DNA from 2 places in the Stenotrophomonas sp. STEN225 genome. Region 1 is predicted to be linked to the other one. Evidence: predicted binding sites of a transcription regulator. Region 1 holds the regulator's gene; the other holds the start of a gene.

Region 1 (4,412 bases):
GGGCGCGGCGGCGGCCGGCGCAGCAGTGCCGTGCACGTCGAACTGGGCGATCAGGTCCGGCGGGGCATAGCCGGGTTCGTTGCCGGAAGACACGGCATCCAGCATCGATTGCAGGTAGTCCAGGGATTGCTGTGCGGCATCGAAGTGATGCGGCTGCAGCACCGCCTGGCCAGCGCGGGCGGCGCCCAGTGCCTCTTCGGCGGCATGGCACAGCTCGACCATGGCGGTGATGCCGAGGAAGCCGGCGCCGCCCTTGAGCGTGTGATAGCCACGGAACACGGCGTTGAGCTGGTCGGCGTCCTGCGGCGCCTGTTCCAGCGACACCAGCTGTTCGCCGAGGCGATCCAGGATCTCCTGTGCCTCGATGATGAAATCGGCGGTGATGTCGTCGGATACCGCGCTCATGCTTACAGTCCCAGGTCCGACAACAGGTCGTCGGCGTCGTTCTGAGAGACCGCGTGGCGGTCCAGTCCCTTCAGTGCCGGTCCGGCCAGCGCCGGATCGGTGCGATGCTGCTCCGGTGGCAGGCCCAGCGCGCCAAAGCCTTCGTGCACGCGGCGGACGATGCCGACCACGCGACGGATGATCTGTCCGGTCAGGTCCTGATAGCTCTGGGTCAGGGCAATCTCGGTCAGGTTGTGGCGGATGCGTTCCAGCTGCGCATCCTGCCCCGGCTGCAGGCCTTCGGCGCGCAGCTGTTCGGTGAGGCTGCGGCACTCTTCGGCCAGGTCCAGGGTGCGGTGCGTGGCCTGTTCGGTCATCGCCACCACATGGTCCAGGCGCGCGCAGGCGTCGTCCAGCTCGCCCGCCTCGCTGGGGACGGTCGGCAGTTCGCCCAGGGCCTGGCCCAGTTCGCGGGCCAGCCGTGACAGGCCGCTCATCATCGGCTGCGTGCGTGCGGCCACCAGGGCGTCGATGCGCTGGCGCCAGGCGCTCTCGTCGCCGGATTCGAGCGCGTCGAGGGCTTCCTGCAGGCGCAGGGCGAGGGCGTTCTTGTCGACCGTGGCGTCCATCAGGCGCTGGCCGCCAGGCGTTCGAAGATCTTGCCCAGTTTCTCTTCCAGCGTCTGCGCGGTGAACGGCTTGATGATGTAGCCGTTCACGCCGCTCTGCGCCGCTTCGATGATCTGCTCGCGCTTGGCCTCGGCGGTGACCATCAGGACCGGCAGGGTCTTGAGCTTGGCATCGGCGCGGATCGCCTTGAGCAGCTCGATGCCGGTCATCACCGGCATGTTCCAGTCGGTGACCACGAAGTCGAACGGCTGGCTCTGCAGCATCGACAGTGCGGCATGCCCGTCCTCGGCTTCGGCGGTGTTGGTGAAGCCCAGATCGCCCAGCAGATTCTTGACGATGCGACGCATGGTCGAGAAGTCGTCGACGATCAGGATGCGCATGTTCTTGTTCAAAGCGGAGTTCCTTTGTTGTTCAGTCGCCCGCGGTGGCCGTGGCCGCCGCAGGCATGTTCATTCTTCAAGCCCGGCATCCGCGGCCTCGAAGATCTTCAGCCGGCCGCGCAGGCGCAGCACGGCCTGGCCGTGGATCTGGCAGACGCGCGATTCGCTCACGCCGAGCACCGCGCCGATCTCCTTCAGGTTCAGCTCCTGCTCGTAGTACAGCGAGAGCACCAGCTGTTCGCGTTCGGGCAGATGGCCGATGGCCTTGCCCAGTTCGCGGCCGAATTCGCCACGTTCCAGGACCTGCTGCGGTGTCGGTCCGCCCTGGGCGACGGTGTCCAGTTCGCCCTGGTCTTCGATGCGCGATTCCAGGCTCAGCACCTGGCCGCGCGAGGCGTCCTCCATCAGCCGCAGGTATTCGGGCAGTGGCATGTCCATGGCCGCCGCCACCTCGGTGGCACTGGCTGCACGGCCCGTGGTCTGCTCCAGGCGGCGGATGGTGGCGGCCGCATCGCGGGCGCGCCGATGCACCGAGCGCGGTACCCAGTCGCCACGGCGGATCTCGTCGATCATCGAGCCGCGGATGCGGATCGAGGCATAGGTCTCGAACGAGGCACCCTGGTCGGCGTCGTAGCTGCGCGAGGCTTCGATCAGGCCCATCATGCCGGCCTGGATCAGGTCGTCCACTTCGACGCTGGCCGGCAGGCGTGCGGCCAGGTGATGGGCGATGCGCCGCACCAGGTCCGAGTGCTGGGCGATGACCTCGGTCGCCGCCGAGCGCTGGACTTCCCTGTACTGGGCCGCGCCTTTCATGCTGCCACCCCGCGTTGCTTGAGGATGCGCTCGAGGAAGAATTCAACGCCACCGCGTGGCTCGGTGGGGGCCTGCCAGCGGGCGGTGCGACGGGCGATCTCGGTGATCGCCAGCGCCGCCGGGCTGGATGGATAGGCCTTCACCACCGGCTGCTGGCGCTGCACCGACAGGCGCAGCCAGTCATCCTGCGGCACGCAGCCCAGGTAGTTCAGCGAGACATCGGCAAGGAACTTCTCGCAGACCCGGGTCAGCTTTTCATACAGCACGCGGCCCTCGTTGGGGTCGCGCACCATGTTGGCCACCACCTGGATGCGGTCCACGCCGCGCTCGCGCGACAGCACCTTGATCAGTGCGTAGGCGTCTGTGATCGAGGCCGGTTCGTCGCAGACCACGACAACCGTGTCCTGTGCGGCCTGGCAGAAGGTCAGCACGCCGTCGGTGATGCCGGCGGCGGTGTCCACCACCATGATGTCCAGCTCGCGTTCCAGTTCGGAGAACACGTTCACCAGGCCGATGTGCTCGGCCGGGGCCAGCTCGGCCATGTGCCGCCGACCGGACGCGGCCGGCACCACCAGCACACCGTTCGGACCTTCGACGATCACGTCTTCCAGCGAGCAGCGGCCGGCGACCAGATCCGCCAGGGTGTGGGTGGGATTCAGCCCCAGGATCACGTCGATGTTGGCCAGGCCCAGGTCGGCGTCGAGCAGCAGCGTGCGCTTGCCCATGCCGGCCAGCGCCACGGCCAGGTTGGCCGAGACGTTGGTCTTGCCGACGCCGCCCTTGCCGCCGGTCACGGCGATGGTGCGCACAGGGCCGAGCGGCTCGCTTCGGGTGGCCGACAGCGGGAAGGTCTTGGTCAGCTTGGCGTACTCACGCGACGGCATGGTTCAACTCCGGGTTGCAGGGCATATCGGCCGCTCGGCGCAAATCTTCAAGGCGAAGTACAAGATTGGCCGCGCTGGCCCGGTGCAGGTCGTCCGGAACGTCCTGGCCATCGGTCACCCAGGTGATCGGCAGCGCGTGGTCCACCGCCACTGACAGGGCGTTGCCGAAGCGGCCGGTCTCATCCAGCTTGCTCAGCACCAGGCCCTGCAGGTTGGCCGCGCCGAAGCGGCGCACCACCTCGTCCATGTCGCCAAAGCTGGTATTGGCCGGCAGCACCAGCAGAGTGCGGACCTGGCGGGCGGCACGCAGCCACTGCAGCTGCGCGGCCAGGGCGCGGTCACGCGGGCCCAGGCCGGCGGTATCGATCAGCACCAGCTTGTAGTCCTTCAGCCGCTCCAGCAGCTGGTCCAGGTCGGTACCGCTGTTGGCTTCATGCACCGCGATGCCGAGCTGGCGGCCATAGCCGTACAGCTGCTCGCGGGCACCGATGCGCAGCGTGTCGGTGGTGACCAGGGCCACATCGCGCGGCGCGTGCTTCTCGGCGAAGCGCGAGGCGAGCTTGGCGATGGTGGTGGTCTTGCCGGCCCCGGTTGGACCGACCAGAGCGATCACGCCGCCTTCTTCCAGCGGATCGACCGGCGCGATCGGCAGCCTGCGCGAGATCAGGCCCAGCATCAGCCCGCGGCCCCGGTGGGCTTCGGTATCCAGCGGTATCTGCATGGCCACATCGCGGGCCAGCCCGGCATCGAATCCGTACTCGTCCATCAGGTCCAGGGCGGTCGCCCGCACCGGGCAGCCGCGCAGGCGCTCGTCGGTGAAGCGGTTCATCTCGCGCTCGATGACCTGGCGCATGCCGGCCACTTCGTGGCGCAGCTGGCGGATCTCGGCATCGTCCTGTGCAACCACCGTCAGTACCGGCGCCGGGGCAAGGAGCGGCGCCGGCGCCGGCGCGGTCTCCGCTTCAGCGGCAGCGGCAGGGGCTGGCGTGGTCTCGGCAACGTCCTGCGCGTACGGCGGCTCGGGGTGCACGGACTCGGCCTGCGCAGTGGCCGCAGTGGTGATCGGCAGCGGCGGCGGCAGCACTGCCGGCGCGGGGGATTCGTGATGCTCGTCCTGCGGCGGGTCGATCAGGAAACGGGCGCGGTTGGCGGGCGCCGGTGCGGGAGCCACGACGGCGCTCGCGAACGGCGCGAAGATCTGCTCCGGCAGTGCCGGATCGTTGACGGTGGCACGCGCCAGGGTGGCAGCGAAGCCGGAACTGCCGCGGGTGGGCACGATCTCGTCCGCACTGTCCAGGGTGCGGCCGGTGGCACCGACGGCC
Region 2 (4,412 bases), on a different contig from region 1:
CTGCTGTGCGCGGGCGTGGCGTGCATGGCCGCCTTCGCGACCGATCGCGGCCATGTGCTGGCGATCGCGGCTGATGGCTTCGCCTCCCTTGCGGCCGGCAATGCGCGCCTCGGCGGAACTGAATTCATGGGCGTTGCCGGAGGCATGGGCGGCGCGCCCACCCTTGGCGGCGATCGCGCGCTGCGTGCGCTGGTCCATCGACGCGAACCCGCGGTTGCTGCTGGCCATAGGGGATCTCTCTCGGCGTGGCGGAGTCTCATGCTTGCCGACGGCAGGCTAACGGTGCGTCCGCGGATGGCGCGTGGCCTTCACGCTGTGCCTGCCTGCTGTTGACGCTGCACTTGCGCAGCGCCGCTATCGCCCTGGACACAGGCCACGCCTAGAATCGGTTCATCCCGGTAGCTCCCGGGCGCTGTTGAGTGAATGGACTCAATGAAGATTCTGTTGACCGGAAGTTCCGGGCGGATCGGACGCGCGATCTTCGGCGCGTTGGCGGCCACCCATGAAGTCATCGGGCTGGACCGCAGCCCGTTCGCCACTACACGCATCATTGCCGACGTCACCAACACGAAGGCACTGGAGCGTGCCGTGCGCGGCGTGGATGCGGTGATTCACACCGCTGCGCTGCATGCACCGCATGTCGGGCTGGTGCCGGACACGGTGTTCCAGCAGATCAACGTGGAGGCGACCGCGCAGCTGCTGCGGCTGGCGCGTGACGCCGGCGTCGGACGCTTCGTGTTGACCAGCACCACCGCCCTGTATGGCCATGCCGTGGTGGCAGGCGGTTGTCGCTGGATCGACGAAGACACTGAACCCCTGCCCAGGACCATCTACCACCGCACCAAGCTGCAGGCCGAGGCGCTGGCCGAAGCCGCGGCATCGGAGGCGTTCGCCGTGCGCGTGCTGCGCATGGGCCGCTGCTTCCCCGAGCCTCCCGAGCGCATGGCGATGTTCCGCCTGCACCGGGGCCTGGATGCACGCGATGTGGCCAGCGCGCATGCCGCGCTGCTGCACAACGGGGGCGCACCGTTCCAGCGCTACATCGCCTGCGCGCCGACCCCCTTCCGGCGCGAGGACTGCCTGGAACTGGCCACCCAGCCACGCCGGGTGCTGGCGCGGCGCGCACCGCAGCTGCTGGCCGAGTTCGAGCGCCGCGGCTGGCCACTGCCGCTGAGTATCGACCGCGTGTACGACGGCAGCCGTGCGGTTGCGGTGCTGGGCTGGCAGCCGCGCTACGGTCCGGACGATGTACTGCAGCAGTACGCGGCAGGCAGCATCGAAGTGCTGCCACGCACGCAGTGGTTGAAGGACCGGGTGGTCGAGTAGGTTCGCCGCACGTATGAGCCATCCCAAACTGAGTGCATTCAGCTTGACGCAGGGCAACGGCTCAACCCCGCCGCGGAACGGCCGCTAACCCGGTGCGCCCTTGCGGTGCCGGGCATCGCCCGGCTCAGACAGGTCGCCGCGCGAGGGATCGCGCACCAGCGCGGCGCCAACGCGGTGCCGGATGTCCTGACCTGCCTTGCGGACCCTCCCATGCCGTCTTCCCGCTCCGCCGCTGCCCGTCGTCCGGGCAGCATCGCCCATAAGCTGATGCTGGGCACCGCTGCCATCGCGCTGTTGTGCTTCGGCCTGACCGCCTTTCTGATCTACCGCCAGGCCAGTGCCAGCCTGATCAACGCATCGCGGCAGACCATGGCCAGCGAGGCGCAGGCCGAAGCACGCCAGGTCGCGGCCGATCTGGGCACCGCCTTCGCCAGTAACGATGCCATGGTCGAGGCCGTCCTGGCCCAGCGCTCGCGGGGCGACCAGCCTGATCGTGCCAGCCTGGCGGCCGTGCTCGGCGAACAGCTGCGCGCGCACCCGGAGTGGCTGGGCAAGAGCACCATGTGGGAGGCCGATGCCTTCGATGGCAAGGACGCGGAGTTCGTCAACAGTGAGGCACATGACGCCACGGGTCGCTACATGAGCTACTGGGCCTGGCAGGATGGCAAACCGCAGCAGTCGGTGATGACCGACTACACCGACACCGCCAGCGGGTCCGGTGACTGGTACATGGGGCCGAGCCGCGACAAGCTGCCCAAAGTGAGCGAGCCCTATGCCTATGAGATCGCCGGCCAGCAGGTGCTGATGAGCACCCTGAGCACGCCCATCGTGGAGAACGGCACGTTCCTCGGCGTGTTCACCGTCGATTTCTCGCTGGCGGCGCTGCAGAAGCATCTGGCGACGCTTGCGCCGATGGGAGCAGGCCGCGTTGAACTGCTTTCGCCCAAGGGCGTAGTCCTGGCTTCGGCCGACGCCGCCGAGATCGGCAAGCCGCGCACCGATGCCTTCACCCGCGACATGCTGGCCGGAATCGCGGCCGACAGGACCGTCGAAGCGTTCGAGCCGGATGCCGCCGGCAATGTGCGCCTGTACGTGCCACTGCGGGTTGGCGATGCCCCGCAGCGCTTCGCGCTGGGTGTGGTGGTGCCGCATGCCGTTATCGTGGCCGAGGCTCGCCAGCTGCTGTGGCTGACGCTGCTGGTCGGCGTGCTGGCCGCGCTGACATTGAGCGCCGGTGTCTACCTGCTGCTGCGTCACCTGGCGATCCGGCCGCTGGCGCAGGCGGTACGCATTGCAGGTGACGTGGCGGCGGGCAAGCTGGACACCGCGCTGCCGGCGCGCGGCAACGATGAGGTCGGGCGCCTGCTCGAGGCGATGCAGGGCATGCGGGGACAGCTGCAGGCGGTGATGGCGGCGCAGGCAGAGATGGCACGCCGCCATGATGCGGGCGAGCTCAGTTACCGGATGGACGCGGCGGCCTTCCCGGGGGAGTACGGTCGCATGGTGGCCGACAGCAATCAGCTGGTGGCGTCCAGCAATGCGGTCACCCAGCGGCTGGTGGACGTGATGCAGCGCTACGCGGTGGGCGATCTGAGCGTGGACATGGAGCCGCTGCCGGGCGAGAAGGCGGTGTTCACCGCCGCCATGGCCACCACCAAGAGCAACCTGGCGGCGATCAACGAGCAGATCCAGCAGCTGGCCGCCGCTGCTGCCGCCGGCGACTTTGCCGTGCGTGGTGACAGTGAGCGGTTCGAGCACGATTTCCGCCGCATGGTGACCACGCTGAACGCGATGATGCAGGCCAGCGACCACAACCTCGCGGCGCTTTCCACGCTGCTGCGCGCCATCGCCGCCGGCGATCTCAGTGCACGCATGCAGGGCGACTTCCATGGTGTGTTCGCGGTGATGCGCGACGATGCCAACAGCACCGCGCAACAGCTGACCCATATCGTCGGCCAGATCCAGCAGTCAGCGGCGAGCATCCGCCTGGCGGCCGGCGAGATCGCCGCGGGCAACAGCGATCTGTCGCGTCGCACAGAACTGCAGGCGGCCAACCTGGAAGAAACGGCAGCGTCGATGGAGGAGTTGACCTCCACCGTGCGCCAGAATGCCGATCATGCCCTGCAGGCGAACACGTTGGCCGCATCGGCGGCGGACGTGGCCAGCGAAGGCGGAAAGGTGGTCGGCCAGGTGGTACAGACCATGCAGCAGATCGAAACCTCATCGCAGCGCATCGCCGAGATCATCTCGGTGATCGACGGCATCGCCTTCCAGACCAACATCCTGGCCCTGAACGCCGCCGTTGAGGCCGCGCGTGCGGGCGAGCAGGGACGCGGCTTCGCCGTGGTGGCCAGCGAAGTGCGCGCGCTGGCCCAGCGCTCGGCCGCAGCGGCGAAGGAAATCAAGGGACTGATCGACGCATCGGTGGCCCAGGTCGGCAGCGGTGCGCAGCTGGTGCACCGCGCAGGCAACACCATGCAGGAGATCGTCGGCCAGGTCGGGCGGGTCAACGAGATCATGGCCGAGATCTCGGCCGCCTCGCGCGAGCAGTCGGCCGGCATCGAGCAGGTCAACCAGACCGTGGTGCAGATGGATGAAACCACCCAGCAGAATGCGGCGCTGGTGGAAGAGGCCAGTGCTGCCGCGCGCGCGATGGAAGAGCAGGCCGAGCAGCTTGCGGTGGCGGTGTCCCGCTTCCGGCTGCAGTCGGCCACGGGCACGACGGCCACGCTGCGCGCGGCCTGACGCCGGAAACGAAGACGCCCGGCGGGGGCCGGGCGTCGGTTGCATCCTTGCCGCGCGTCCGTGCGCAGGTCTGAGTGGCTCAGAACATTCCTTCAAACGGGTTCCAGCCGGTCCGGCCTTCCACCTTTTCCAGGTAATAGCTGTAGTTGGTGCTGGAGGCGACCAGGACATTGAAGGCGATGAACACCGCGCGGCCGACGATGTCGGGCAGGAACATCGTGATGGCCGCCAGGCCGATGGCGATGCCGATCACCACCAGCGCCTTGCGCCACATGCCCAGGATCAGCAGGTAGATGGGGCCGAAGAACAGGGCAAAGATGTTCAGGTTGATCTTCAGGCGG

The links. Region 1 encodes FliA, which starts transcription of late flagellar genes. Its sites were predicted from a motif close to TAAAGTTTNNCNNNCNNNGGCCGATAA; they were not measured.
Region 2: the regulator FliA is predicted to act here: its motif matches at 1,388-1,414, upstream of ACVOJ1_RS12135 (methyl-accepting chemotaxis protein).

What each region holds. Positions count from the first base shown of each region.
Region 1 covers NZ_JBRRBV010000006.1:219,251-223,662, reverse strand. Annotated here, with positions in the region: gene ACVOJ1_RS08650 (chemotaxis protein CheA) at 1-405, opposite strand, end outside; gene ACVOJ1_RS08645 (protein phosphatase CheZ) at 408-1,013, opposite strand; gene cheY (chemotaxis response regulator CheY) at 1,013-1,405, opposite strand; gene ACVOJ1_RS08635 (RNA polymerase sigma factor FliA) at 1,463-2,206, opposite strand; gene ACVOJ1_RS08630 (MinD/ParA family ATP-binding protein) at 2,203-3,090, opposite strand; gene flhF (flagellar biosynthesis GTPase FlhF) at 3,077-4,412, opposite strand, start outside.
Region 2 covers NZ_JBRRBV010000010.1:149,396-153,807, forward strand. Annotated here, with positions in the region: gene ACVOJ1_RS12125 (KGG domain-containing protein) at 1-228, opposite strand, end outside; gene ACVOJ1_RS12130 (NAD-dependent epimerase/dehydratase family protein) at 433-1,326, shown strand; gene ACVOJ1_RS12135 (methyl-accepting chemotaxis protein) at 1,537-4,071, shown strand; gene ACVOJ1_RS12140 (DUF2628 domain-containing protein) at 4,151-4,412, opposite strand, start outside.